One region of the Pseudomonas sp. FSO-7 genome, then DNA from elsewhere that is predicted to be linked to it. Evidence: predicted binding sites of a transcription regulator. Region 1 holds the regulator's gene; the other holds the start of a gene.

Evidence for each region. Region 1 encodes sigma-54, which starts transcription at its own class of promoters, with help from an activator protein. Its sites were predicted from a motif close to ANTGGCATNNANNTTGCTNT; they were not measured.
Region 2: the regulator sigma-54 is predicted to act here: its motif matches at 10,372-10,391, upstream of glnA (type I glutamate--ammonia ligase).

The regions. Positions count from the first base shown of each region.
Region 1 covers NZ_CM184193.1:1,059,280-1,073,702, forward strand. The annotation lists gene pmbA (metalloprotease PmbA) at 1-808, shown strand, start outside; gene AC515T_RS04450 (FagA protein) at 1,066-1,461, shown strand; gene AC515T_RS04455 (class II fumarate hydratase) at 1,454-2,830, shown strand; gene AC515T_RS04460 (DUF2753 family protein) at 2,858-3,298, shown strand; gene AC515T_RS04465 (superoxide dismutase) at 3,301-3,924, shown strand; gene AC515T_RS04470 (ZIP family metal transporter) at 3,944-4,834, shown strand; gene AC515T_RS04475 (HPr family phosphocarrier protein) at 4,972-5,247, opposite strand; gene rapZ (RNase adapter RapZ) at 5,263-6,120, opposite strand; gene ptsN (PTS IIA-like nitrogen regulatory protein PtsN) at 6,123-6,587, opposite strand; gene hpf (ribosome hibernation-promoting factor, HPF/YfiA family) at 6,600-6,908, opposite strand; gene AC515T_RS04495 (RNA polymerase factor sigma-54) at 6,985-8,478, opposite strand; gene lptB (LPS export ABC transporter ATP-binding protein) at 8,643-9,368, opposite strand; gene lptA (lipopolysaccharide transport periplasmic protein LptA) at 9,368-9,913, opposite strand; gene lptC (LPS export ABC transporter periplasmic protein LptC) at 9,900-10,469, opposite strand; gene AC515T_RS04515 (KdsC family phosphatase) at 10,477-11,001, opposite strand; gene AC515T_RS04520 (KpsF/GutQ family sugar-phosphate isomerase) at 11,002-11,976, opposite strand; gene AC515T_RS04525 (ATP-binding cassette domain-containing protein) at 12,250-13,059, shown strand; gene mlaE (lipid asymmetry maintenance ABC transporter permease subunit MlaE) at 13,059-13,856, shown strand; gene mlaD (outer membrane lipid asymmetry maintenance protein MlaD) at 13,856-14,323, shown strand; gene AC515T_RS04540 (MlaC/ttg2D family ABC transporter substrate-binding protein) at 14,335-14,423, shown strand, end outside.
Region 2 covers NZ_CM184193.1:435,289-449,711, forward strand. The annotation lists gene gpmI (2,3-bisphosphoglycerate-independent phosphoglycerate mutase) at 1-1,050, opposite strand, end outside; gene AC515T_RS01925 (rhodanese-like domain-containing protein) at 1,203-1,616, shown strand; gene grxC (glutaredoxin 3) at 1,618-1,872, shown strand; gene secB (protein-export chaperone SecB) at 1,912-2,394, shown strand; gene AC515T_RS01940 (tRNA (cytidine(34)-2'-O)-methyltransferase) at 2,544-2,999, opposite strand; gene AC515T_RS01945 (hypothetical protein) at 2,998-3,438, shown strand; gene ntrC (nitrogen regulation protein NR(I)) at 3,961-5,397, opposite strand; gene glnL (nitrogen regulation protein NR(II)) at 5,394-6,479, opposite strand; gene AC515T_RS01960 (DUF4124 domain-containing protein) at 6,733-7,353, opposite strand; gene AC515T_RS01965 (DUF4124 domain-containing protein) at 7,350-7,868, opposite strand; gene AC515T_RS01970 (chorismate mutase) at 8,186-8,749, opposite strand; gene glnA (type I glutamate--ammonia ligase) at 8,871-10,277, opposite strand; gene thiI (tRNA uracil 4-sulfurtransferase ThiI) at 10,606-12,060, shown strand; gene typA (translational GTPase TypA) at 12,199-14,019, shown strand; gene AC515T_RS01990 (YkgJ family cysteine cluster protein) at 14,239-14,423, opposite strand, start outside.

The DNA.
Region 1 (14,423 bases):
TGCATCGACCCGTCACAGCCTTAGCTGCGTGATGATCGCCGAAGCCAACGGCCAGATGCAGCGCGACTACTGGTACGACGTGAGCCGCCAGGGCACCTTGCTGGCGGACCCGGTGAGCATCGGCCAGAAAGCCGCGCAACGGGCGGCCAGCCGCCTGGGCGCGCGACCGGTGCCGACCTGCGAAGTGCCAGTGCTGTTTTCTGCCGAGTTGGCCGGTGGCCTGTTCGGCAGTTTCCTGTCGGCGGTGTCCGGCGGCAACCTGTACCGCAAGTCGTCGTTCCTCGAGGGCGCGCTGGGCCAGAAACTGTTCCCGGAATGGATGACCATCGACGAGCGTCCGCACCTGATGCAAGCCATGGGCAGCTCGGCGTTCGATGGCGATGGCCTGGCCACCTATGCCAAGCCGTTTGTGGAAAACGGCGAGCTGGTGTCCTACATCCTCGGCACCTATTCGGGCCGCAAGCTCGGGATGCCGAGCACCGCCAATGCCGGCGGCGTGCATAACCTGTTCGTGACCCATGGCGAAGAAGACCAGGCCGCCTTGCTGCGGCGCATGGGCCGAGGCTTGCTGGTGACCGAACTGATGGGCCACGGCCTGAACATGGTCACCGGCGACTATTCCCGTGGCGCGGCGGGTTTCTGGGTCGAGAACGGCGAGATCCAGTTCCCGGTCCAGGAAGTGACCATCGCTGGCAACATGCGCGACATGTTCAAGCAGATCGTGGCCGTGGGCAACGACTTGGAGTTGCGCAGCAACATCCGCACCGGCTCGGTGCTGATCGAGCGGATGATGGTGGCGGGTAGCTGATACTCATCCCATAAAAAAGGCGCGTCATCCGCTGGGTGACGCGCCTTTTTTGTATCCGAAAATCCTGTGGCGACGACGCTTTTGTGGCGAGGGAGCTTGCTCCCGATGGGCCGCGAAGCGACCCCAAAATCTTGCGGTCGCTGCGCAACCGAGCGGGAGCAAGCTCCCTCGCCACGATGAATTTGTGGTGCCTTATGGTTGTGTTGCTTCTTATTATCATCTAATAATGAATCTCATTAGCCGAGTGAGCCCCGGTCATGAGTTCTGCCCTGCACGAACAACCCTACTTTGAAAGCTGGCGCTGGATGAGTCGCCAGATCCGTTGCGCGATGAACCCGGATGAGCCGCGGCTGATCGAGCACTACCTGGCCGAGGGCCGCTACCTGGCCTGTTGCACCGCCACCTCGCCGTGGATGATCTCCGAAACCGCCTTCCGCCTGCTGCTCGACACCGCCTCGGACGTCGCGCTGCCCTGGCATTGGCGCAGCCTCTGCCTCGACCAGGCTTGGCGCCCCTTGCGTGACCTCGAACGACAATCATTGTGCCGCTGCCGCCTCAAGCTCTGGCAGAGCCATGCCTGGGCGCTGGCGACCTGCGCCCTGGCGCCATCGATTCCCCTTATTGAACTGGTGCAAGGATCTCCCGATGAGTAATACCCGTATCGAACGCGACAGCATGGGCGAGCTGCACGTCCCGGTGGACGCCCTCTATGGCGCCCAGACCCAGCGTGCCGTGGATAATTTCCCAGTCAGCGGCCAGCGCATGCCGGCGCCGTTCATTCGCGCCCTGATCCTGGCCAAGGCCGCGGCCGCCCGGGCCAACGTAGAGCTGGAACAAATCAGCGCGGCCCAGGGCAAGGCCATCGTCGATGCCGCCCTGGGGCTACTCGAAGGCCGTTTCATGGATCATTTTCCGGTGGATATCTTTCAGACCGGCTCCGGCACCAGCTCCAACATGAACGCCAACGAAGTGATCGCCACCCTTGCCAGCGGTCTGCTGGGAGAGGCGATCAACCCGAATGACCACGTCAACTGCGGCCAGAGCAGCAACGACATCATCCCCACCAGCATTCATGTCAGCGCCGCGCTGGCCTTGCATGAGCAATTGCTGCCGGCGTTGTTGCACCTGGTGCAGGTGATCGAGCGCAAGGCCGAAGACGTCCACCCGTTCATCAAGACTGGCCGCACCCACCTGATGGATGCCATGCCGGTGCGCCTGAGCCAGGTGCTCGACGGTTGGGCGCAACAGCTCAAGGCCAATATCGGCCACTTGCAGGACCTGCTGCCGAGCCTGCAATCCCTGGCCCAGGGCGGCACGGCGGTCGGCACTGGGGTCAATGCCCATCCACGCTTCGCCGAGTTGTTCAGCCAGCAACTGACCCAATTGACCCAGGTGCAATTCACTCCGGGCAAGAACCTGTTCGCGCTGATCGGCTCCCAGGACACCGCCGTGGCGGTTTCCGGGCAGCTCAAGACCACGGCCGTGTCGCTGATGAAAATCGCCAACGACCTGCGCTGGATGAATTCCGGGCCGCTGGCAGGCCTGGGCGAGATCGAACTCGAAGGCCTGCAGCCGGGCTCCTCGATCATGCCCGGCAAGGTCAATCCGGTCATTCCCGAAGCCACCGCGATGGTCGCGGCCCAGGTGATCGGCAACGACACGGTGATCACCATCGCCGGTCAATCGGGCAACTTCGAATTGAACGTGATGCTGCCGATCATCGCCCAGAACCTGTTGAGCAGCATCACCCTGATGTCCACCGCCAGCCGCTTGCTGGCCGATAAGGCCATCGCCACGTTCAAGGTCAACGAAGCCAGGCTCAAGGAAGCGTTGTCACGCAACCCGATCCTGGTGACCGCGCTGAATCCGATCATCGGTTACCAGAAGGCTGCTGAAATCGCCAAGAAGGCTTACCAGCAAGGCCGGCCGGTCATCGATGTCGCCCTGGAACACACCGACCTGTCTCGCAGCGAGCTCGAAGTCCTGTTGGACCCGGAGAAGCTCACCGCCGGCGGCGTGTAACCCCGACACCTGTGTGGAGGACTCATCATGGAACACTGGAAACGTACGATCGAACGGGCCAATCGCTGTTTCATGCAAGGTGAGCTGGTAGACGCTCGCGAAGCCTACCTGCAAGCCCTGGCGTTGGCCCAAGTGCTGTACGAGCGCTGGGCGGATGCCGACGAAGCGGTCGCCGCTTGCGTCGTCTCCCATCACAACCTGGCGGACCTGCACTTGCGCCTGAACCAGCCAGAGGAGAGCGCCGAATACTTGTGTGCGATCCACCAACGGTTGTTGCAGACGATGCAGGACGAACGCCTGACACCGGCCCTGCGCGCCGCCGCGCAGCGCCAGAGCCACAAGACCTACGTCGAACTGCTGAATTTCATCAGCGAGCACGGTGAGTACCCACGCACCCAGCGCCTGTTGCACTGCAATGCCGCCACGCCCCGGCAGCGCTATGCCTCTCTTCATCATGGAGTTCATTGAACATGGCTTTTACCTTGCCTGCATTGCCCTACGCCTACGACGCCCTGGAACCGCACATCGATGCGCAAACCATGGAGATCCACTACACCAAGCACCACCAGACCTACATCAATAACCTCAACGCAGCGGTGGACGGCACCGAATACGCCGAGTGGCCCGTCGAAAAACTGGTGTCCAGCGTGGAGCAGTTGCCGCCAAGCCTGAAGGCTGCGGTGATCAACCAGGGCGGTGGCCACGCCAACCATTCGTTGTTCTGGGAGGTGATGACGCCCCGGGGCGGCGGCCAGCCCGAGGGCGCCCTGGCGGCGGCGATCGATGGGCAACTGGGCGGTATCGAGCGTTTCAAGGAGGCTTTCACCAAAGCGGCGCTGACCCGTTTCGGCAGCGGCTGGGCCTGGTTGAGCGTGACCCCGCAAAAGACCCTGGTGGTGGAAAGCAGCGGTAACCAGGACAGTCCGTTGATGAATGGCAACACGCCGATTCTTGGCCTGGACGTCTGGGAGCATGCCTATTACCTGCGCTACCAGAACCGTCGTCCGGAATACATCAACGCGTTCTACAACGTGATCAACTGGCCTGAAGTCGCCCGACGCTATCAGGCGGCGCTGGCTTCGAGCCCTTCATGAACACCCGCCAAGGCTGACTATGGATACTCAAACACTGGCGATTGGAAGCGGACGGATGTTCCGCTATGCCTTGGGGTCGTTGTTGCTGTTGGCCGGGATGACGTTGTTGGCGGCCCAAGGCCTGGCGTGGCTGGACCTGGAGCCCAGGTTGTTGCGGGCTCTCCAGGGAGGTGGGCTTTGCGCCTTGGGCACTGCGCTGGGGGCGGTGCCAGTGCTGGTCATCCGGCGCATGCCCCAGGCCGTGAGCGATTCGCTGCTGGGCTTCGGTGCCGGGGTGATGCTCGCCGCCACGGCGTTTTCGCTGATCGTGCCGGGCATTGCCGCGGCCGAGCAGTTGGGGTTCACGCCTTGGGCGGCCAGCGGCCTCATCTGTTTTGGCATTCTGTCGGGGGCGTTCGGGCTGTACCTGGTGGACCGCAAGGTCTCGGCCAGCCCCGAAAGGCTGGTGGCGGTGCCTGGACGTCCGATCATTGCGCCGCGGATCTGGTTGTTCGTGTTTGCCATCATCGCTCACAACATTCCGGAAGGCATGGCGGTGGGCGTGTCGGCGGGCGGTGGCATGCCGGATGCCGACAGCCTGGCGATGGGCATCGCTTTGCAGGATGTCCCCGAGGGGTTGGTGATCGCGCTGGTGCTGGCCGCGGCGGGCATGTCGCGGGTCAAGGCGTTCCTGATTGGCGCGGCGTCAGGGCTGGTCGAGCCCGTATTCGCGCTGCTGTGCGCCTGGCTGGTGAGCCTGGCCGAGATGCTCTTGCCCCTAGGCCTGGCGTTGGCGGCCGGGGCGATGCTGCTGGTGGTGACCCACGAGGTCATTCCCGAATCCCGCCGCAATGGTCACGAGAAACTGGCGAGCCTGGGGTTGTTGGTGGGGTTTTGTCTGATGATGGTGCTGGATACGGCGTTGGCGTGATGCAGGTCTGCGGGGGAGTGAGCTTTTTGTGGCAAGGGCGCTTTCATGACAAGGGAGCTTTTGTGGCGAGGGAGCTTGCTCCCTCGCCACAAAGGCTAGCTCTGTCCACACAACAAGCGCGCCTTGAGCTTGGGCGGTTATTCGCCTTCGTCGAAGTATCTTTTGATCAGGTCAACCAGAGCATCCATCGCTTCCTGCGCCTCTTCACCTTCAGTGCTCAGATGGATCTTGGTGCCCTTGCCGGCGGCGAGCATCATCATCGCCATGATGCTTTTACCGTCGACCGTGGACTCCGGCGTGCGGCCGACCCTGATGGTGGTGTCCTTGAACTGTCCCGCGACTCCGACAAACTTGGCCGACGCTCGGGCATGCAACCCCAGCTTGTTGATGATTTCAATTTCCCGAGCAGGCATCGCGATGTGAATCCTTTAGCTGAGGTCGCGGTGGCGAACCTGGACATTCTTCAGGGATTGTTGCAGGAGCTGACCCAGGCGTTCGGTCAGGTAGACGGAGCGGTGATGACCGCCGGTGCAACCGATGGCGATCGTGACATAGGCCCGGTTGCTCGCGGCAAAGCGGGGTAGCCATTTGAGCAGGTAGCTGGAGATGTCCTGGTACATTTCCTCGACATCCGGCTGTGCGGCCAGGTAGTCGATCACCGGTTGGTCAAGCCCGGACTGCTCGCGCAATTCCGGTTTCCAATAAGGGTTGGGCAGGCAACGCACATCGAACACCAGGTCGGCGTCTACCGGCATGCCACGCTTGAAGCCGAACGACTCCACCAGGAACGCGGTGCCCGGCTCCGGCTGGTTCAGCAGGCGCAGCTTGATTGTGTCGCGCAACTGATACAGGTTCAGGTGGGTGGTGTTGACCTTCAGGTCCGCCAGGTCGGCGATCGGCCCCAACAGCTGGCTTTCATCCTCGATGGCTTCGGCCAGGGAGCGGTTGGCGTTGCTCAGGGGGTGACGCCGGCGCGTTTCGGAAAAACGCTTGAGCAGCGTCTCCTCATCGGCATCCAGGTACAACACATCGCATTGGATATGCCGGCTGCGCACTTCCGCGAGCAGTTCGGGAAAGCGCGACAGGTGGCTCGGCAGGTTGCGTGCATCGATAGACACCGCCACCAGCGGCTGCGCCAGCTCGGTGTGGATCAGGGCGCGCTCGGCCAGTTCCGGCAGCAGGCCGGCGGGCAGGTTGTCGATGCAGTAGTAGCCGCTGTCCTCAAGCACGTTGAGGGCCGTGCTTTTACCGGAGCCGGAGCGGCCACTGACGATGATCATGCGCATGTTTAATGACCGTTCTGCTCGTCCAGGACCACCTGGTACAGAGCTTCGTTACTCGGCGCGCTGCGCAGTTTTTCGCGCACTTCCTTGCGGTCCAGCATGCTGGCAATCTGGCGCAGCAGCTCGAGGTGCGCATCGGTCGCCGCTTCCGGAACCAGCAATACAAACAGCAGGTCGACCGGCGCGCCGTCGATGGCGTCGAAATCTATGGGGGCTTCAAGGTGCAACAGTGCGCTGATTGGCGTGGTGCAACCCTTGAGGCGGCAATGGGGAATGGCGATGCCGTTGCCAAAACCGGTGGAACCGAGTTTTTCACGGGCAACCAGGGCCTCGAAGACGTCCTGCATTTCCAGATCCGGCACCTCGCGGTGGATCAGGTTGGCAATTTGTTCGAGGGCTTTCTTTTTACTGCCGCCCGGCGCGTTCACTTGGGAACGGCCGGGGGTCAGGATGGTTTCTAGTCGGATCATGGATTGGGGGGGTTAACGACCGGTCGCGCCCTGGAGGAGGCTCTGGGTCTTTTCCTTATGCTTTTTGAGTTGGCGATCCAGCTTGTCGGTCAGCAGGTCAATCGCGGCATACATGTCTGTGTGCTCTGCGTTGGCAACCACTTCTCCGCCGGGGATATGCAGCGTGGCTTCGATTTTCTGCAGCAGCTTTTCGACGTTCATCGTGACTTGCACGTTGGTGATCTTGTCGAAATGCCTCTCCAATCGGTCGAGTTTTTCGCCGATGTAGGTGCGCAGGGGTTCGGTCACTTCCAGTTGGTGTCCACTGATGTTGACTTGCATACAGCTTCTCCTTCGTTGCCAGTGCATAAAGCGGCAGGCAGAAATGCCTGCCACTGGAACGCTGTGGCGTGGCCTGTTACATCAACCGCTTGCGTTCGCTCGAAGGCGCGATCCCGAGGGATTCACGGTACTTGGCGACGGTACGGCGGGCCACCTGAATGCCTTGTGCCTCCAGTAAACCAGCGATCTTGCTGTCACTCAACGGCTTTTTCTGATTTTCCGCGGCCACCAGTTTTTTGATGATCGCGCGGATGGCCGTGGACGAGCATTCGCCGCCTTCGGAGGTGCTGACGTGGCTGGAGAAAAAGTATTTCAATTCATAGATGCCCCGGGGGGTATGCATGAATTTCTGGGTGGTCACCCGGGAAATCGTCGACTCGTGCATGCCCACTGCCTCGGCAATGTCATGCAGGACCAACGGTTTCATCGCTTCATCGCCGTACTCCAGGAAGCCGCGCTGATGCTCGACGATCTGGGTGGCCACTTTCATCAGGGTTTCGTTGCGGCTTTGCAGGCTCTTGATGAACCAGCGGGCTTCCTGCAACTGGTTGCGCATGAAGGTGTTGTCGGCGCTGGTGTCGGCGCGCTTGACGAAACCGGCGTACTGGGCGTTGACCCGCAGCTTGGGCACCGACTCCTGGTTGAGTTCCACCAGCCAGCGATCGTTGTGCTTGCGCACGATCACGTCGGGGACCACGTACTCGGGCTCGGTGGATTCGATCTGCGAGCCGGGGCGCGGGTTGAGGCTCTGCACCAGTTCGATGACCTGGCGCAGCTCATCTTCCTTGAGCTTCATGCGACGCATCAACTGGCTGTAGTCGCGACCGCCCAGCAGGTCGATGTAATCGGTGACCAGTCGCTTGGCTTCGGCCAGCCATGGCGTCTTGGCAGGCAACTGGCGCAGTTGCAGCAACAGGCACTCGCCCAGGTTGCGGGCGCCAATGCCGGCCGGTTCGAATTGCTGGATGCGATGCAGGACGGCTTCGATCTCGTCCAGCTCGATGTCGAGCTCGGGGTCGAAGGCTTCGAGGATTTCTTCGAGGGTCTCGTCCAGGTAGCCCTGGTTGTTGATGCAATCGATCAGGGTCACGGCGATCAGGCGATCGGTGTCGGACATCGGTGCCAGGTTCAGTTGCCACAGCAGGTGGCTTTGCAGGCTCTCGCCGGCCGAGGTGCGGGTGGTGAAGTCCCACTCGTCGTCATCGCTGCTGGGCAGGTTGCTGGCGCTGGTCTGGTAGACATCTTCCCAGGCCGTGTCCACGGGCAGTTCGTTGGGGATGCGCTCGTTCCATTCGCCATCCTCGAGGTTATCCACCGTTGGGGCGGCTTCCTGGTAGGACGGTTCCGGGATCTCGGTGTTGGTCTTCTGCTCGACGTTGTCGGCCAGCGGGTCGGTGTTATCGAAGTCGTCGCCTTCTTCCTGGCGTTCGAGCATCGGATTGGACTCCAGGGCCTCCTGGATTTCCTGTTGCAGGTCCAGGGTCGACAATTGGAGCAGGCGGATGGCCTGTTGCAGCTGCGGTGTCATCGTCAGCTGCTGGCCCATTCTCAAGACTAGCGATGGTTTCATGGCAGGGGCTTAACACCTTATTCGCCGGCGCACATGCGCCATCCACTACAGGGCGCCGGAGCGCCAAAATTAAGCAAATTATATGCCTGAAACTGAAGTGTTTGCCTAGAGCGTCGCCATAATAAAATTAAACGACGCCCAGGCAATTCGCCAGACACGTGTGCTTACAGGCGGAACTCATGGCCCAGGTACACTTCCTTGACCAGGTCATTGGCCAGGATCGCGGCGGAGTCTCCTTCGGCGATCAATTGGCCGTCATTGACAATGTAGGCGGTTTCGCAGATGTCCAAGGTCTCGCGCACGTTGTGGTCGGTGATCAGCACGCCGATACCCTTGGCCTTGAGGTGATGGATGATCTGCTTGATGTCGCCCACCGAGATCGGGTCCACGCCGGCGAACGGTTCGTCGAGCAGGATGAACTTCGGTGCGGTGGCCAGAGCGCGGGCGATTTCCACGCGGCGCCGTTCGCCACCCGACAGGCTCATGCCCAGGTTGTCGCGAATGTGGCTGATGTGGAATTCCTGCAGCAGGCTTTCCAGTTCCTGGCGACGGCCGGCCTTGTCGAGTTCCTTGCGGGTCTCGAGGATCGCCATGATGTTGTCGGCAACCGACAGTTTGCGGAAGATCGATGCTTCTTGCGGCAAATAGCCGATGCCGGCCTTCGCCCGACCGTGCATCGGCTGGTGGCTGACATCCAGGTCGTCAATCAGCACGCGACCCTGATCGGCCTGGACCAGGCCGACGATCATATAGAAGCAGGTGGTCTTGCCCGCGCCATTGGGGCCGAGCAGGCCGACGATCTGGCCGCTGTCGATGGACAGGCTGACATCACGCACGACTTGACGGCTCTTGTAGCTCTTGGCCAAGTGCTGAGCTTTCAGAGTTGCCATTACTGGGCCTTCTGCTCGGTTTTCTTTTTAGGCTGGATCACCATATCGATCCGCGGACGCTGCTCGGTCACCTTGCTGCCGGTGGCGCGACCGGCGCTGGCGAGTTTCTTGTTGGTGTCGTAGACGATTTTCTCGCCTTGGGTAACGTTGTTGTCCTTGTCGACGACCTTAGCACGGTCGATCAGAACCACGCGATCCTGGGAGGCGTGGTACTGGATAGTGACCCCGTAGCCCTGTACCGGCTTGGTGTCGCCCGCGGTTTGCATCTGTTCGAAATAGGCCAGGTTGCCCACCGAGGTCACCACATCGATATCGCCGGACGGGGTGCGGGTGATGGTCACGGTGTTGCCGGTGACCTTCATCGAGCCCTGGGTGATGATCACGTCGCCTTTATAGGTGGCGACGCCATTCTTGTCGTCGAGTTGGGCGTCGTCGGCCTGGATGCGGATAGGCTGGTCGCGGTCGTTGGGAAGAGCCCAGGCGCTCGCGCTTCCCAGTGCTGCGCCCAGACTGAGCAAAATAGGGAGGGTTTTAGCGAGCTTCATACTGTCCTCTTACGTTCGATAGCAGGTGTATCCTGCTTTCCTTCAAATACGCTTTCATTCCCGTGCCGGTCGATACACCCCCGGCGCCGTCGATTCTAACGGGTTGCTCGGTCTGCGCATATTCTTGCTGTGGGAACACGGTCATGCGTGTACTGGTGATGACGGTCGTGCGGTTTTTCTCGTCGGTTCGGGCAATGCGTACCGAGTCGATCAGTTCCACTTCGGTGCCACCGGAATTGACTTCGGCGTGCTCGCTCTGCACGTGCCACGGGAATTCGGTGCCGCGGAACATGTTCAGGTCCGGCTTGGTGACCAGCGTAATGTCAGTGGCCTTTACGTGGTCGACCTTGTCGGACGTCATCTCATATTGCACTTTGCCGTCGGGCAGGTACTGCAGGGTATGGGTGTTGGTGGCGTACCAGTCGATCCGCTCCTCGACCTGGGGTGCAGGCTGGTCGAGAAACCGTTCGGGGCTGATGTTCCAATAGCCCACTGCGGCGAAAATCGCCGCGATACAGGCAAACACCACAATGGTGCGAATCTTTTTGCTCAGCATAAATGGCTCACAGGTACGCGGCGTTGGCCGCTTCGAGGCGGCCCTGGGCGCGCAGGATCAGTTCACAGAATTCGCGGGCCGCACCTTCGCCGCCTCGCGCCGTGGTGACGCCGTGGGCATGCTCGCGGACGAAGCCGGCCGCGTTGGCGACCGCCATGCCCAGGCCGACCCGGCGAATCACCGGCAGGTCTGGCAGGTCGTCACCGAGGTAGGCCACCTGTTCATAGCTTAGGTTGAGTTGACCCAGAAGCTCGTCCAGCACCACCAGTTTGTCTTCGCGACCCTGGTAAAGGTGCGGGATGCCGAGGTTCTTCGCACGCCGTTCGACCACCGGAGTCTTGCGGCCGCTGATGATAGCGGTCTGTACGCCGGCGGCCATCAACATCTTGATACCTTGGCCGTCGAGGGTGTTGAAGGTCTTGAATTCGCTGCCGTCTTCGAGGAAGTACAGGCGACCGTCGGTCAGCACGCCGTCCACATCGAACACGGCCAACTTGATGGCTTTGCCCCGTTGCAACAGGTCTGTGTTCATTTACATGACTCCCGCACGCAGCAAATCGTGCATGTTCAGGGCGCCCACCGGACGGTCGTCGTCATCGACGACCACCAGGGCGCTGATCTTGTGGTCTTCCATGATTTTCAGGGCCTCGGCGGCGAGCATCTCGGCGCGGGCGGTCTTGCCGTGGGGCGTCATGACTTGTTCGATGGTCGCGCTGTGGATGTCGATGGTGCGGTCCAGGGTGCGGCGCAGGTCGCCGTCGGTAAAAATCCCGGCGAGCTTGCCGTCGGCCTCCAGGACCACCGTCATGCCCAGCCCCTTGCGGGTCATCTCCATGAGCGCGTCCTTGAGCAGTGTGCCGCGCACGACCTGTGGCAATTCCTGGCCGGCGTGCATCACGTTTTCGACTTTCAGCAGCAGGCGACGGCCGAGGGCGCCACCGGGATGGGAAAAAGCAAAGTCTTCCGCCGTGAAACCTCGGGCTTCCAACAGCGCCACGGCCAAGGCATCGCCCATGACCAGGGCGGCGGTGGTGGAGGAGGTCGGTGCCAGGTTCAACGGGCAGGCTTCGTGTTCGACATTGACATTGAGGTTCACTTCGGCGGCCTTGGCCAGCGGCGAGTCGGGGTTGCCGGTCACGCTGATCAACTGGATGCCCAGGCGCTTGATCAGCGGCAGCAGGGTGATGATTTCGTTGGTGGAGCCGGAGTTGGACAGGGCCAGGATGATGTCGTCCCGGGTGATCATGCCCATGTCCCCATGGCTGGCTTCGGCCGGATGGACGAAAAAGGCCGTGGTGCCAGTGCTGGCGAGGGTGGCGGCGATCTTGTTGCCGATGTGCCCGGACTTGCCCATGCCGACCACGACCACGCGGCCCTTGCTGGCCAGAATCATCTCGCAGGCGCGTACGAAATCAGCGTCGATATGGGGCAGCAAGCCTTGCACGGCTTCGAGCTCGAGGCGGATGGTACGTTGTGCCGATTGAATCAGGTCGCTGGATTGGCTCATGTCTGAAATCGTATAGCCCGATGAAAAGGCGGCGATTATAGCGGTAATGAACAATTCCCTCACGTAAGTTCGTCATGCTTTGTTCAAGGGGCCGCAACGTTTGACATAAAATGTGGCTTTTACCTTAAGCCAGGCTTAACGGGCGGGGCGTTGGCCTTGGGCGCTTGGCTGTTGCAGTGATATAGTTCGCCGCCGGTTCGCGTGCCCGGCGGTGCCGGCGCTTGTCGGCTGCCCAGGGCATTCGAATGTGAGGCTGCATCGCAAGGAGTTTAGATGAGTGCCGACAACGCCTACGCGGTCGAGCTGAAGGGGCTGTCCTTCAAGCGAGGGACGCGCAGCATTTTCAATGACATCGATATTCGCATACCACGGGGCAAGGTCACCGGCATCATGGGGCCTTCCGGGTGTGGCAAGACCACGCTGCTGCGGCTGATGGGGGCACAGTTGCGCCCCAGCGCCGGCGAAGTCTGGGTCAATGGCCAGAATCTTCCCCAATTGTCTCGCAGCGACCTGTTCGATGCGCGCAAGCACATGGGCGTGCTGTTCCAGAGCGGCGCGCTGTTCACCGACCTCGATGTGTTCGAGAACGTGGCGTTTCCGTTGCGGGTCCATACCGACCTGCCGGAAGAAATGATCCGCGACATCGTCCTGCTCAAGTTGCAGGCCGTCGGGCTGCGTGGCGCCATCGACCTGATGCCGGACGAGCTGTCCGGCGGCATGAAGCGGCGGGTCGCGCTGGCGCGGGCGATTGCCCTCGACCCGAAGATCCTCATGTACGACGAACCCTTCGTCGGCCAGGACCCGATCGCCATGGGTGTGCTCGTGCGCCTGATCCGCCTGCTCAACGATGCGCTGGGCATCACCAGTATCGTGGTCTCCCACGACCTGGCCGAAACCGCCAGCATTGCCGACTACATCTATGTGGTCGGCGATGGCCAGGTGCTGGGACAGGGCACACCGCAGGAACTGGCGGATTCGGACAACCCGCGTATTCGCCAATTCATGAAAGGTGATCCGGACGGGCCGGTGGCGTTCCATTTTCCGGCCACGGATTACCGTACCGATCTGCTGGGGAAGCGCTGATGCGCAAGAAATCACTATTGGAAAGAATTCGCCTGTTCGGCCGCTCCGGCATCGACGTGGTGGCGGTGCTGGGCCGTTCCTCGCTGTTCCTGATGCACGCATTGCTCGGTCGCAACGCGACGGGCGGCGGCTTTGGCCTGCTGGTCAAGCAGTTGCACTCGGTGGGTGTGATGTCCCTGGTGATCATCGTGGTCTCCGGGATCTTCATCGGCATGGTGCTGGCGCTGCAGGGCTTCAGCATTTTGTCCAGCTACGGTTCGGAGCAGGCGGTCGGGCAGATGGTCGCCCTGACGCTGCTGCGCGAGCTCGGCCCCGTGGTGACCGCGCTGCTGTTCGCCGGGCGGGCCGGTTCGGCGCTGACGGCTGAAATCGGTAACATGAAGTCCACCGAGCAGTTGTCCAGCCTGGAAATGATCGGCGTCGACCCGCTCAAGTACATCATTGCCCCGCGCCTGTGGGCCGGCTTCATTTCCCTGCCGGTGCTGGCGATGATTTTCAGCGTCGTGGGGATCTGGGGCGGTTCGTGGGTGGCCGTCGACTGGCTGGGGGTCTATGAGGGTTCCTACTGGGCCAACATGCAAAACAGCGTCGACTTCCTCGACGATGTTCTCAATGGCGTGATCAAAAGTGCCGTGTTCGCGTTCGTCGTGACCTGGATCGCCGTGTTTCAAGGCTATGACTGTGAGCCCACTTCAGAGGGGATCAGCCGTGCCACAACCAAGACCGTGGTGTACGCCTCGCTGGCGGTCCTGGGCCTCGACTTTATTCTGACCGCCTTGATGTTTGGAGATTTCTGATGCAAAACCGCACCCTGGAAATCGGTGTCGGCCTTTTCTTGCTGGCTGGCATCCTGGCTTTGCTGCTGCTGGCCCTGCGGGTCAGTGGACTGGCGCCGACGGCAAGCACCGATACTTATAAACTTTATGCCAATTTCGACAATATCGCCGGTTTGACGGTCAGAGCCAAGGTGACCATGGCCGGTGTGACCATCGGCAAGGTCACGGCAATCGATCTGAACCGCGAGGATTTCACCGGTCGGGTGACGCTGCAGCTGGAAAAGCGCGTGGACAACCTGCCGACTGACTCCACTGCATCTATTCTCACGGCCGGGCTGCTGGGCGAGAAATACATTGGCATCAGCGTGGGTGGGGAAGACACCGTGCTCAAGGACGGCGGGGTCATCCATGACACGCAGTCGTCCCTGGTGCTCGAGGACCTGATCGGTAAATTCCTGCTCAATACCGTTAGCAAAGACGCCAAATGAGGAGCTTTTGAATGATCTCTATCTTGCGACGTAGCCTGTTGGTGCTGCTCGCGGCGCTGCCGTTGATGGCCAACGCCGTGGCCGCGCCTTCGGCCCATGA
Region 2 (14,423 bases), 620 kb from region 1:
CGGGAAAGGCTCTTCACGGCCGCCGGAGAAAAAGAACGTCACGTGGGCGTACTTTTCGGTCTCGGCGATGCGCAGCTGGGTCTTGCCGTTTTTCGCCAGGTAGTCGCCCAGCACGTTTTCCAGGCTGCCGGCGGCGAAGGCCGATGGCGCGGGAATGCTGGCGGCGTATTGGGTCAGCATCACGAAACCGGCCAGTTTTGGCTGGCGGGCGCGTTCGAATTCCTTGAAATCGTCTTCGACAAACACCCGGGTCAGTTCGCGGGCGCGGTCGGCGCGGAAGTTCATGAACACCACGGCGTCGCCGTCTTCGACTTTCACCGGCTCGCCGATGGTGGTGGCCTTGACGAATTCGTCGCTTTCGCCGCGCTCGTAAGCGGCTTGGAGGCCTTCCTGGGCTGTGGCGGCGTTGAATTCGGCGTTGCCGTCGACGATCAGGTTATAGGCCTGGGACACGCGATCCCAACGGTTGTCACGGTCCATGGCGTAGTAGCGGCCGACGAGGCTGGCGATGCGGCCCTTGCCGAGGGCCTGGAACGTGGCGTCCAGCAGCTCGATCGACGACGTGGCGCTTTTCGGCGGGGTGTCGCGGCCATCGAGGAACGCGTGCAGGTAGATCTTCTCGGCGCCGCGCTTGGCCGCCAGTTCGGCCATGGCGACCAGGTGGTCCTGGTGGCTGTGCACGCCACCGTCGGACAGCAGGCCCATGAAGTGCACGGCCTTGCCGGCGGCCACGGCCTTATCCACGGCGGCACAGATGGTCGGGTTTTCGAAGAACTCACCGTCGCGGATCGATTTGGTCACGCGGGTGAAGTCCTGGTACACCACGCGGCCTGCGCCGAGGTTCATGTGGCCGACTTCGGAGTTGCCCATCTGCCCGTCCGGCAGGCCGACGTCCATGCCGCTGCCGGAGATCAGGCCGTTGGGCACGGTGGCCCACAAACGGTCCAGCACGGGCTTGTTGGCCGAATACACGGCGTTGGATTCGTGGCTTTCACTGTGACCGAAGCCGTCGAGAATCATCAGGACCAAAGGTTTAGGCGTGGTAGTCATGGAATCCACTCGTGGCGGGTTAAAAGAAGACGATGGAAAAGGGACGGGCAGTTTAAAGGTAAGTTCCGGCGGCGTCACCGCCGGGCGGGGTTTGGCCGGCCTTGTGTGCTGTGTATACTGGCCGACATTTTAACGCCCTGGAACCTCCTTCGATGGTTGCTCACCTGATTCAATTTGCCACTAACCACTACATTCTCGTCGGTATCTTCGTCGTGCTGCTGGCGTTGCTGGTTGCCCACACGATGCAGGGCGGCGGTCGCAGCCTGAGTACTGGCGAGCTGACCGCGCTGGTCAACAAGGATGCCGGTATCGTGGTCGACATCCGTCCGAGCAAGGATTACGCCGCTGGTCACATTGTCGGGGCGGTGAACATTCCCCAGGACAAATTGATCGCCCGCATCGGCGAACTGGAAAAACACAAGGCCAAGACGCTGATCCTGGTGGACGCCCAGGGCCAGCATGCCGGCACCCACGCCCGCGAGCTGATGAGGTCCGGCTTTACCGCCGCCAAGCTGTCCGGTGGCGTTGCCAGCTGGAAAGCCGACAATCTGCCCCTGGTGAAGTGAAATGCCCCACGTTGTTGTCTATTCCAGCGATTACTGCCCCTATTGCTCCAGAGCCAAGTTCCTGCTCCAGAACAAAGGCGTGGCCTTCGAAGAGATCAAGGTCGACGGCAAGCCGCAACTGCGCGCCGAAATGACCCAGAAGGCCGGACGCACGTCCGTGCCGCAGATCTGGATCGGCAGCACCCACGTGGGCGGTTGCGATGATCTGTTCGCCCTGGAGCGCGCCGGCAAGCTCGACGCGCTGCTCAAGGCCTGAATTTCCCACTAAAGAACCTGAAAGTAAGAAGGATCTGCGATGACTGACCAACAGAACACAGCTGCCAGCGAAGAAGAAACCGCACCGCAATTCTCCTTGCAGCGCATTTATGTACGTGACCTGTCCTTCGAAGCTCCGAAAAGCCCGGCGATCTTTCGCCAGCAGTGGGAGCCGAGCGTAGGCCTGGACCTGAACACCCGTCAGAAAGCCCTGGAAGATGACTTCCACGAAGTGGTGCTGACCCTGTCGGTCACCGTGAAGAACGGTGACGAAGTGGCGTTCATCGCCGAAGTGCAGCAGGCCGGGATCTTCCTGATCAAGAACCTGGATGCTCCTTCGATGAGCCACACCTTGGGCGCATTCTGCCCGAATATCCTGTTCCCCTACGCCCGGGAAACCCTGGACAGCCTGGTGACCCGCGGCTCGTTCCCGGCCCTGATGCTGGCGCCGGTGAACTTCGATGCCCTGTATGCGCAAGAACTGCAGCGCATGCAACAAGAAGGCGGCGCGACCGTTCAGTAAGCGGTATCGCGTCTGTAAGCCAAGACGCAAAACCTGTGGGAGCGAGCTTGCTCGCGATAGCGCTGGGTCAGTCGACTTTGCTGTTGACTGATACACCGCTATCGCGAGCAAGCTCGCTCCCACAGGTGTTTCTGGCTGACGGGAAGGGCTCAGGCGAAGCCGTTCTGCCGCCACGCCTCATAAACCGCCACCGCCACGGTGTTGGACAGGTTCAGGCTGCGGCAGCCTTCGCGCATCGGCAGGCGCAGGCGCTGCTCGGCGGGCAAGGCGTCCAGCACGTCGGCCGGCAGGCCACGGCTTTCCGGGCCGAACAGGAGCGCATCACCGGCGACAAAGCTGGCGTCATGGAACGGCCGCGAACCCTTGGTGGTAAAGGCGAACAGGCGCGGATGCCCGAGGCTTTCCAGACAGCTGGCGAGGTCGGCGTGACGCTGCAAGGTGGCATACTCGTGGTAGTCGAGGCCGGCGCGGCGCAGGCGCTTGTCGTCCATGTCGAAGCCCAGCGGCTCGATCAAATGCAGGTGGCAGCCGCTGTTGGCGCACAGCCTGATGACGTTGCCGGTATTCGGCGGAATTTCCGGTTGAAAAAGGATGACGTGAAACATGCACGGCTCCGCAGATAAAGATGAGCGGCATTCTACGCCGCAAACCGACCGACGTTCGAAGCTAATGCCTCGGGTGATGGGCTCTTTGGCGATCTTCGGCATGATGGTCGGGCTGATGATCGGGCGCCTGACCACGCCCGACCCAAGCGCGTTGCAACAGGTCGAGGTGACAGACGGAACGCTGGTGGCCTGGTTCAACAATGAACCCAAGCTCCATGGCGAAATTGTCGACGGCTCAGTGGCGCTGCTGTTTCAAGCAGAAGGCCGGCCGCAGAAGGGCCAGCTCAAGCTCAACGGCAAGGATGTGAACTGGCGGGTGCGTTTGAGTGACAAGGGATTGTTGCTGACGCTGGTAGCGGCGCGTCCGTTGCGAGGGGAGTGGACCGGCAGCGAAGTGGATGATCGCTGGCGGCTGGAGGTCCGTCTCCAGGAGCAATAAAAGAGGGAATCCCCGGCCTGCCTGTACCAAGGTCCCCAAAACGGTAGGGCCGCGCCAAGCGGGTGGCCCTGGGGGTAAAGAAGGGAAACCTTGACCTGCCTGTATCAAGGCCCCCAAAACAGTGGGCTCGCTGAGCCCGTATAAAATGGGGAATCCCCGGCCTGCCTGTACCAAGGTCCCCGAAACTGGGTAGTGATCTAGCTATTGCAGGGGGCGTGCCAGTTTTAAATGGCCTGTCACAAAAAAGCTGCTGGTGAGGCTGAAAGCCCCGTATTACGGGGCTTTTGCTTTTGTTTGTGCGGTTTTTCCGGGGTTGGGACGGTTGGTTTTGGCGTGTGGCGCATGTGCAATTGCGGTTCGCAGTGCATTGATGCGGTGCATGAAGCCTTCAAAAGCATCGCGAGCAAGCTCGCTCCCACAGGGCTGGCGGCACTCACAAGTATTTGCGCACACCGAAAACCATTGTGGGAGCGAGCTTGCTCGCGATTGGGCCTTCAAGTTCAGCGAAGGGTTGAAGACTGATCAGCCCTCATCCCCGTCATCATCGTCTCCACCATCGACCTTCATCCCCAACTCCTTGATCTTGCGGGTCAAGGTATTGCGGCCCCAGCCCAGCAGCACCGCGGCGTCGCGGCGGCGACCGGCGGTGTGCTTGAGGGCGGTTTCGATCATGATCCGCTCGAAGGCCGGTACGGCGCTGTCCAACAGGCTTGACTGACCGCGGGCCAGGGCCTGGTCGGCCCACTGGCGCAGGGCTTGCTCCCAGTTGGTCACGGGCGCCGAATCCTGCGGCAGGCTCAACAGCTCCGGCGGCAGGTCGCTGATGTGCACTTCGCGACCCGAAGCCATCACCGTGATCCAGCGGCAGGTGTTCTCCAACTGGCGCACGTTGCCCGGCCACGGCAGGTTCTTGAGGTATTCCTCGGTTTCGCTCTTGAGCAGCTTGGGCTCGACCGCCAGTTCCTGGGCCGCGCGGCTGAGGAAGTGGCGGGCCAGGGTCGGAATGTCTTCGCGACGATCCGCCAGGCGCGGGATATGAATACGGATCACGTTCAGGCGGTGGAACAAGTCCTCACGGAACTTGCCGGCGTGAACCAGGGTTTCCAGGTTCTGGTGGGTCGCGGCGATGATGCGCACATCCACCTTGACCGGCGTATGGCCGCCGACCCGATAGAACTCGCCATCGGCCAGCACCCGCAGCAAGCGGGTCTGGGTGTCAGCCGGCATGTCGCCGATCTCATCGAGGAATAGCGTACCGCCGTCGGCTTGCTCGAAGCGCCCGCGCCGCAGGTTGGCCGCGCCGGTGAACGCGCCTTTTTCATGGCCGAACAGTTCGGACTCCATCAAGTCCTTGGGAATCGCCGCCATGTTCAGCGCGATGAACGGCGACGCCGCCCGCGGGCTGTGGCGGTGCAGGGCGTGGGCCACCAGTTCTTTACCAGTACCCGACTCGCCGTTGATCAGCACGGTGATGTTGGAGTGGCTCAGGCGCCCGATGGCGCGAAACACTTCCTGCATCGCCGGCGCTTCGCCGATGATTTCCGGGGTGCGGGCCAGGGCCGGCACCTCCTCCATGCCCTGTTGCTCTTGGGCGTGCTGGTTGGCGCGCTTGACCAGCGACACGGCTTCGTCGACGTCGAATGGCTTGGGCAGGTATTCAAACGCCCCGCCCTGGTAGGACGCCACGGCGCTGTCCAGGTCGGAATGGGCGGTCATGATGATCACCGGCAGCCGCGGATGCTGTTCGCGAATCCGCGCCAACAGGTCCAGGCCGCTGGCGCCGGGCATGCGGATGTCGGAGATGATGACGTCCGGTTGCTGACGCGCCAGGCGACTCATCACCCCATCGGCGCTGTCGAAGCTCTGGGTGGTCATGCCTTCTTGTTGCAAGGCTTTTTCCAGGACCCAACGGATAGAACGGTCGTCATCGACGATCCACACGGTTTCACTACGGCTCATGTCGATGTGGCTCCTTGTTCCAGTGGCAGGAAGATCGAGAAGGTGGTGTGGCCGGGGTGGCTCTCACACTCGATCAAGCCCTGATGCTGACTGATGATGTTCTGGGTAATGGCCAGGCCCAGCCCGGTACCGTCCGGACGGCCGCTGACCATGGGAAAGAAGATGGTTTCCTGCAGCTCGGCAGGGATGCCCGGGCCGTTGTCGATGATCTCGATCTTGGTCACCAGGCGATGGCGCACGTGGCCAATGGTGAACTGGCGCATGGCGCGGGTCCGCAGGCTGATGCGACCCAGGCGCAGTTCGTTCTGGCTGCTGATGGCCTGCATCGCGTTGCGCACGATGTTCAGCACCGCCTGGATCATTTGCTCGCGGTCGATCAAGACGTCGGGAATGCTCGGGTCATAGTCGCGCACCAAGGTGATGCAGCCCTGGCTTTCCGCTTCCACCAGGCTGCTGACGCGCTCCAGCACTTCATGGACGTTGCACATCGCCAGGGACGGCAGCTTGTTCGAGCCGAGCATGCGGTCCACCAGGTTCCGCAGGCGGTCGGCTTCCTCGATGATGACGTTGGTGTAGTCCTTGAGGCTTTCTTCCGGCAGTTCGCGGGCGAGCAACTGCGCCGCGCCACGTATCCCGCCGAGGGGGTTCTTGATCTCATGGGCGAGGCCGCGCACCAGCATCTTGCTGGTTTCCTGCTTGGACAGCTGCGCCTCTTCCTTGGTGATGCGCAGTAGGCGGTCACGTGGGTGGACCTCCAGCAGCAGCAAGGTGGCGCCGTTATTCAGGATCGGCGTGACCGCGTAATCCACGGTCAGGGTCTGGCCAGTCAGGGCGGTGAGCATCGCCTCGCGCTTGGTGAACGGGTGAGCCTGCTCCACCGCTTGGCGCAGGGAATTGAGCGCTTCGGCGGATTCGGTGAACAACTCGCTGATGAACTGCCCGTGGCTGCGCTGGCCGCTGACAGCCAGGAGCATCTCCGCCGCCGGGTTCATGTACTCGAGGCGCAATTCGGCGTCGAGCAGGATGGTCGCGGTGGTGAGGTTGTCGAGCAGCAAGCGGTGTAGTGCGTCGCTAATGGTCATCAGGACCTCTTTTGGAGCGTAGCAACTCGGGACCGGTCCCAAATTGCGCGCGCGATTGATGCGCTGTTGCCAGGAAAATGCAAAAACCAAACCAAGGCTCCGAAAAGAAGCGTTTAGAGCCTCAAAAGGATGTTTTTCGGTCGGTTGCGTGGCGTTCTGCCAGCTTTTTCGGGTACTTTCGAACCAAAATGGGTTTTGGATCTGAGTAGCGTGCAAGCTATTGCACCAATATAGTGCGAAGGTGTGGGCCGCGTTAGAAGAACGGCAAGATGCTGCTTTTTTCTTCTTCAGGCTTTTCGGCGAGGGGGCATTCGGGGCGCTGGCCGTAATCGGCGGTGGCGCAGGGTTTGATGCGGCGCTTCTGCGCCAGGGACACGCGCTGCATGTGGAAGGGCTGGTTGGCGGTGCGTTCGACGATACGGTCCTGCTCGTCGAGGATTTCGACCGCCAGGTGATGGGTGCCTCGATCGATGTCGCTCAAGGCGAATACCGGGCTCGGCCCCGGCGCGCCCGTTGGCTTGCCATCAAGTAACAGTCGGTAGCGGTGGCCTTTTTTCAGGCCGGGTTCGCTGGTGACGCTGACGATCAATTCGCCTGCGGTGCTGCGTATCGTTGCGTCCGGCTCGGGAATCAAGAGCCTGAGCATTTCGTAATGAAACAGCGGCTCGGGCCGGGCTTCGACCGCGGGTGCCGAGGTTGTACCCGTGGGCGCCGGCATCCGGTTGCCGGGTGGCAGTTGGACTTTCTTTGCGTTGCCGGGGCGCGGCTGATCGGTGAACACGCGATTGCCCTGGGCATCGATGTAGGTGTAGACCTGCGCCACCCCGGGCAGCGCCGTCAGCGCCAGGCCCAGCGCAAGCCACCAGCGGATCATGGCTGGTGCACCCGTTGCACGGTGAAGGTGACGGTTTCGCTTTGCTGCACGAGGTTGTCGCCGTCGACGACTTGAACCGCGAGGCTGTGCTCGCCCCGATCGATGTTCACCAATTGCAGGCGCGGCACGTTGCTCGGCTGGCCGTAGGGCTGTCCGTCCAGCAGCAACCGGAACAGATGCGGGCTGCGCAGGCGCGGTTGAGCGTGCACGCCAACGGTGAAGGTGCCGTTGTTGGCGCGCAGGGCCTCGTCGGTGGGGATGTCGGTCAGTTCCAGGATTTCGTAGGCATCGCGCGGCTCTTCGCGGGTGGCGGGGGGCGTCGGTGTGTCCGGGCTGGCCGGGGATTGGCGCTCGATGCTGTTGAGCGGCGGCAACTCTACCGTCTGGGCCGGGATGCCTTGGGGCGGCTGGTTGCTGTAGGCGGTGTTGCCCTCGGCGTCGGTGTACTTGTAGATCTGCGCAGCGGCGGGCAGAGCCAGTAGCAACAACAGGCTGATTGAAAAACCACGACCCATGAAAATCGACCGAAAACGAAAAGTGATGGGTGCAGCATAGGCTAGGCGGCGCGATGGCCCAAGTTGTCGCCCCCAATCCCCTGTGGGAGCGAGCTTGCTCGCGATGGCGGTGTGTCAGTCGCTGAATAGTGGATGTGACGGCCCCATCGCGAGCAAGCTCGCTCCCACATTGGATCTGTGGTGTTCACAGCCTTTATGCCCGACGCTGGATCCCTGTGGGAGCGAGCTGGCTCGCGATGGCGGCGTGTCAGGCGCTGAGGTGTTGGATGTGCAGGCCTCATCGCGAGCAGGCTCGCTCCCACAGGGGAAGGGGGGGCTCAGGATGTTGGGGAGAGGCACAGCCCTGCGGTTGCCCGGATCAGGGCGAGCCTGTGCACTGGGTGCTGCTTGTTGTGGTGGGTGGCACGGGCCAACCATTGTGGGCACTGCGGGTCGGTGCGGTAGGGGGCGAAGTCGGCCAGTTGCTGCAACAGGCGTTTTTGCAGGCGGTCGAGTTGCGGGCGGATCTGGCCCACCAGGTCCGGGCGCGGGAGGTCCGGGGCCTTGCCGTCCAGGGCCCAATCGGACAAGTCGACGTATTGCACCAATTTGTTGGCTTCTATCTGGGCGGCGAAAAACGCTTCCACGGTTTCGCTGCTCAGTTTATAGGCCGGTGCCTGGGCGACGGCCGCGGCAATGACTTCACGCTCGCGCTGACGATCTTCTACGGGTTTGCCACTGTCCCATTTACTCAGCGCCACTTGATCGGCGATGGCCAGGCGTTCGCCAATGGCGTTAAGCAGCGGGGTCAGGGCCTCAGGGGCGTGAGTCGAGGCGGCTTCGGCGGTGGTAGCCAGCAGCGCAGCAGACAGGGCAAGGCAGAGCTTGAAGCGCAAAGTCATGGGCAGTCTCGTCTTCTAAGGGGAGCGACGGGGCATCATGCACGTAACCGACGCCCATAAAAAAGGCCTCCCGAAGGAGGCCTTTCTTTATCTCACGCCGTGCGTGGCGGCGCTTACTGGATCAGCAGCTGTAGTACAGCTCGTATTCCAGTGGGTGAACGAAGGTGCGAACCTTGATTTCTTCTTCGCTTTTCAGTGCGATGTAAGCGTCGATGAAGTCATCGCTGAATACGCCGCCCTTGGTCAGGAACGCACGGCCCTTGTCCAGCTCTTCCAGGGCTTCTTTCAGGCTGCCACAGACCTGCGGGATTTCCTTGGCCTCTTCAGGCGGCAGGTCATACAGGTTTTTGTCAGCGGCATCGCCAGGGTGGATCTTGTTCTGGATACCGTCCAGACCGGCCATCATCAGTGCAGCGAAGGCCAGGTACGGGTTGGCAGCCGGGTCCGGGAAGCGTGCTTCGATACGGCGGGCTTTAGGGCTGTTCACGTAAGGAATACGGATCGAGGCGGAACGGTTGCGAGCCGAGTAGGCCAGCATCACCGGGGCTTCGAAGCCTGGTACCAGACGCTTGTAGGAGTTGGTCGACGGGTTGGTGAAGCCGTTCAGGGCCTTACCGTGCTTGATGATACCGCCGATGAAGTACAGGGCGGTGTCCGACAGACCGGCATAGCCTTCGCCTGCGAAGGTGTTCTTGCCGTCCTTGGAGATCGACATGTGAACGTGCATGCCCGAACCGTTGTCGCCGTACAGAGGCTTCGGCATGAAGGTCGCGGTGCGGCCGAAGGCGTCAGCAACGTTGTGTACACAGTACTTGAGGGTCTGTACTTCGTCAGCCTTCTTGACCAGCGTGTTGAATTTCACGCCGATTTCGTTCTGGCCGGCAGTCGCCACTTCGTGGTGGTGAACTTCGACGGTCTGGCCCATTTCTTCCAGTGCGTTGCACATGGAGGTACGGATTTCGTGGTCGAAGTCGAACGGTGGAACCGGGAAGTAGCCGCCCTTGATGCCTGGACGGTGGCCTTTGTTGCCGCCTTCCACGTCCTGGTCGGACATCCACGAACCTTGTTCGGAGAAGATCTTGAACATGGAGCCAGAGATGTCGGACTTGAATTTGACCGAGTCGAAGATGAAGAACTCAGGCTCAGGACCGAAGAAAGCGGTGTCGCCGATGCCGGTGGACTTCAGGTATTCCTCGGCGCGGTGGGCGATGGCGCGTGGGTCGCGGTCATAGCCTTGCATGGTCGAGGGTTCGATGATGTCGCAGACCAGGATCAGGGTCGGCTCTTCGGTGAATGGGTCCAGGACGGCGGTTGCGTCGTCCGGCATCAGGATCATGTCGGAGGCTTCGATGCCTTTCCAGCCGGAGATGGAGGAACCGTCGAACATTTTCCCGATTTCAAAGAATTCGTCGTCCAGCGCATCACGGGCCGGCATGGTCACGTGATGTTGAGTACCTTTGGTGTCAGTGAAGCGCAGATCAATCCACTTGACGTCATGATCTTTGATGAGTTGAACCGACTTCGACATATGTCCTCCGGGTGGCTTCGGGCGGGTAGTGGAGTGCCCTTAGATATGGGTGATGCCGGCGCGAATACTCTGCCAAGGCAACCTGCCTCACAAGGGAGCAAATTGCATGCCAGTGCCCCAGCATGGGTTTTTTGCACCAAATCCACGCTTTTAAAGGCGTAAATCAAAGATTGTCAGACAATAACGCACTGCAATGTGGCGTCGTCAGTCGATAATGACCTGTTTTGGTGCATGCAAAACCATCTGCACATAAACTGGTTAAACCTTGAGCAATTTCCGCTATAATCCGCGCCCCCCTTTTTCGGCTGGCCGTTCGCGCGCTGTTTTCATGAAACTAATCGTAAAAGTCTTCCCCGAGATCACCATCAAGAGCCGCCCGGTACGGATGCGTTTCATCCGCCAGTTGGCCAAGAACATCCGTGCCGTGCTCCGAGACCTGGACCCGGCTGTGGTGGTGAATGGCGTGTGGGACAACCTCGAACTGGAAACCCGTGTCAGCGAACCCAAGCTTCTGAAGGAAATGACCGAGCGCCTGAGCTGCATGCCGGGCATCGCGCATTTTTTGCAAGTCGATGAATACCCGCTGGGGGATTTCGACGACATCCTCGCCAAGTGCATGCTTCATTATGGTGACGCATTGGCCGGCAAGATCTTTTCGGTGCGTTGCAAGCGCGCCGGCAAGCACGTGTTCAGCTCGATGGATGTGGAGAAGTACGTCGGCAGCCAGTTGCGCCGGCAGTGCGGCGCGGCCGGTATTTCGTTGAAAGACCCGGAAATCGAAGTGCGCATCGAAATTCGCGACCAGCGGTTGTTCGTGATCCACAGCCAGCACAACAGCATCGGCGGTTATCCGCTGGGCTCGCTGGAGCAGACCCTGGTGCTGATGTCCGGTGGCTTCGACTCCACGGTGGCCGCCTACCAGATCATGCGTCGCGGGCTGATGAGCCATTTCTGCTTCTTCAACCTTGGTGGCCGGGCCCATGAACTGGGCGTGATGGAAGTGGCGCACTTCATCTGGAAGAAGTACGGCAGCTCCCAACGCGTGTTATTTGTGAGCGTGCCGTTCGAGGAAGTCCTTGGCGAGATTCTCGGCAAAGTCGATAACAGTCATATGGGCGTCATTTTGAAGCGTATGATGTTGCGCGCCGCTTCACGAATTGCCGACCGCCTGCAAATCGATGCGCTGGTGACCGGCGAGGCGATCTCCCAGGTGTCGAGCCAGACGTTGCCGAACCTGTCGGTGATCGACTGCGTGACCGAGAAGCTGGTCTTGCGTCCACTGATCGCCAGCCACAAGCAGGACATCATCGACCAGGCCAATGAAATCGGCACCGCCGAGTTTGCCCGGCACATGCCGGAGTACTGCGGCGTCATCTCGGTCAATCCGAAGACGGCGGCCAAGCGCGGGCGGGTGGAGCACGAAGAGAAAGAATTCGACATGGCGGTGCTCGAGCGAGCGCTCGAAAACGCCAGGCTGGTACCGATCGATCGCGTTATCGATGAATTGGGCCAGGACATCAAGATTGAAGAAGTCGGCGAAGCGCTGGCCGGTCAGATCATCATCGACATCCGCCACCCGGATGACGCTGAAGACGACCCGCTGAGTATCGCTGGCATCGAGGTAAAAACGATGCCGTTCTATGCCGTGAACGCGCGTTTCAAGGAACTGGACCCTACTCGCCAGTACCTGCTTTATTGCGACAAAGGCGTGATGAGTCGCCTGCATGCCCACCATTTGCTCAGTGAGGGGCATGCCAATGTGCGCGTTTATCGACCGAGCTAAGTGCCCGGGGCTGTTTGCCTGTGGCCTGCGTCACCGGCCCCCCGACGCCGCCGACAGGCTGTAACGGCTTTGTCGGACTCAACGTAAATCGCTGCCACGACCTGTCAGCACACCGAATCCTCTGATCGAGATACACAAGTGATCGAAAATCTACGCAACATCGCCATCATTGCTCACGTTGACCATGGTAAGACCACCCTGGTAGACAAACTCTTGCGTCAATCCGGCACCCTGGAGCGCAACGAGCTCAACGACGAGCGCGTGATGGACTCCAACGACCAGGAAAAAGAGCGCGGTATTACCATCCTGGCGAAAAACACCGCCATCAACTGGAACGGCTACCACATCAACATCGTGGACACCCCGGGCCACGCCGACTTCGGTGGTGAAGTAGAGCGCGTGATGTCGATGGTCGACTCCGTGCTGCTGCTGGTTGACGCTCAAGACGGCCCTATGCCGCAAACCCGTTTCGTGACCAAGAAGGCCTTCGAAGCTGGCCTGCGTCCGATCGTGTGCATCAACAAGGTTGACCGTCCAGGCGCGCGTCCGGACTGGGTTCTGGACCAGATCTTCGATCTGTTCGACAACCTGGGCGCCACCGAAGAACAGCTGGACTTCAAGGTCGTCTACGCCTCGGCCCTGAACGGTATTGCCGGTCTGGACCATACCGAAATGGCTGAAGACATGACCCCGCTGTACCAGTCGATCGTCGACAACGTACCGGCACCGAAAGTCGACCGTGACGGCCCGTTCCAGATGCAGATCTCCGCACTGGACTACAACAGCTTCCTGGGTGTTATCGGTGTGGGCCGTATCGCTCGTGGTCGCGTCAAGCCGAACACCCCGGTCGTGGCTATCGGTGCCGACGGCAAGCGCCGCAATGGTCGTATCCTGAAGCTGATGGGTCACCACGGTCTGCACCGCGTAGACGTTGAAGAAGCGGCTGCCGGCGACATCGTCTGCATCAGCGGCATGGACTCGCTGTTCATCTCCGACACCCTGTGCCACCCGGACACCGTTGAAGCGATGAAGCCGTTGACCGTCGACGAGCCAACCGTTTCCATGACCTTCCAGGTCAACGACTCGCCATTCTGCGGTAAAGAAGGCAAGTTCGTGACGTCCCGTAACATCAAGGAGCGTCTGGACAAAGAACTGCTGTACAACGTTGCACTGCGCGTTGAAGAAGGCGACTCGGCCGATAAGTTCAAGGTCTCCGGCCGTGGCGAACTGCACCTCTCGGTTCTGATCGAAACCATGCGTCGCGAAGGCTTCGAAATGGCTGTAGGCCGTCCGGAAGTGATCATCCGTCTGGTTGACGGCGTGAAGCACGAACCGTTCGAAAACGTCACCATCGACCTGCCGGAAGAATCCCAGGGCAAGGTGATGGAAGAGATGGGCCTGCGTAAGGGCGACCTGACCAACATGGTGCCGGATGGCAAAGGCCGTGTACGTCTGGAATACAACATCCCTGCTCGCGGTCTGATCGGTTTCCGTAACCAGTTCCTGACCCTGACCAACGGTGCTGGCATCCTGACCTCGATCTTCGACCGTTACGACGTGATGAAGTCTGGCGACATGTCTGGCCGTCAGAACGGCGTTCTGGTTTCGGTTGAAACCGGCAAGGCACTGACTTACTCCCTGGAAACCCTCCAGGCGCGTGGCAAGCTGTTCGTCGAGCACGGCCAGGAAATCTACGGTGGCCAGATCGTTGGTCTGAACAGCCGTGACAACGACCTGGGCGTGAACCCTACCAAGGGCAAGAAGCTCGACAACATGCGTGCTTCGGGCAAAGACGAAACCATCGCCTTGGTTCCACCTGTTCGCTTCACCCTGGAACAGGCCCTGGAATTCATCCAGGACGATGAATTGTGTGAAGTGACTCCGAAGTCGATCCGCCTGCGTAAGAAGATCCTGGACGAAAGCGAGCGTACCCGCGCTGCCAAGAAAGCCAAGAACTGATTTAGCCCAGGCTGAATGAAAAACGCCCCCGGTCGCGAGATCGGGGGCGTTTTTTTATGCCTGGAAGTGATGTGGCGCCTGTTGGGGCCTCATCGCGAGCAAGCTCGCTCCCACAGTGGATGTGCAGTGGGTACAGATTTTGTGTTCGACATGAATCCCTTGTGGGAGCGAGCTTGCTCGCGATGACGGTGGTTCAGGCACCGCCGAACCCTCTGTAGGTCAGAACTTGTCCAACGTCCGCGGATTGCGCTCGCGCTCCACTTCCTTGGGCTTGTAGGCACAATACCCCGGCCGTGGGCCTACCCGTGGATGGTTGCGGCAGGTGTCCGGGCGCTTCTCGTAAATGGTGCACAACCGGCTCTTGCGGTCCAGATAAAGGCAATCGTTGTTGCTCATGCGCTGGA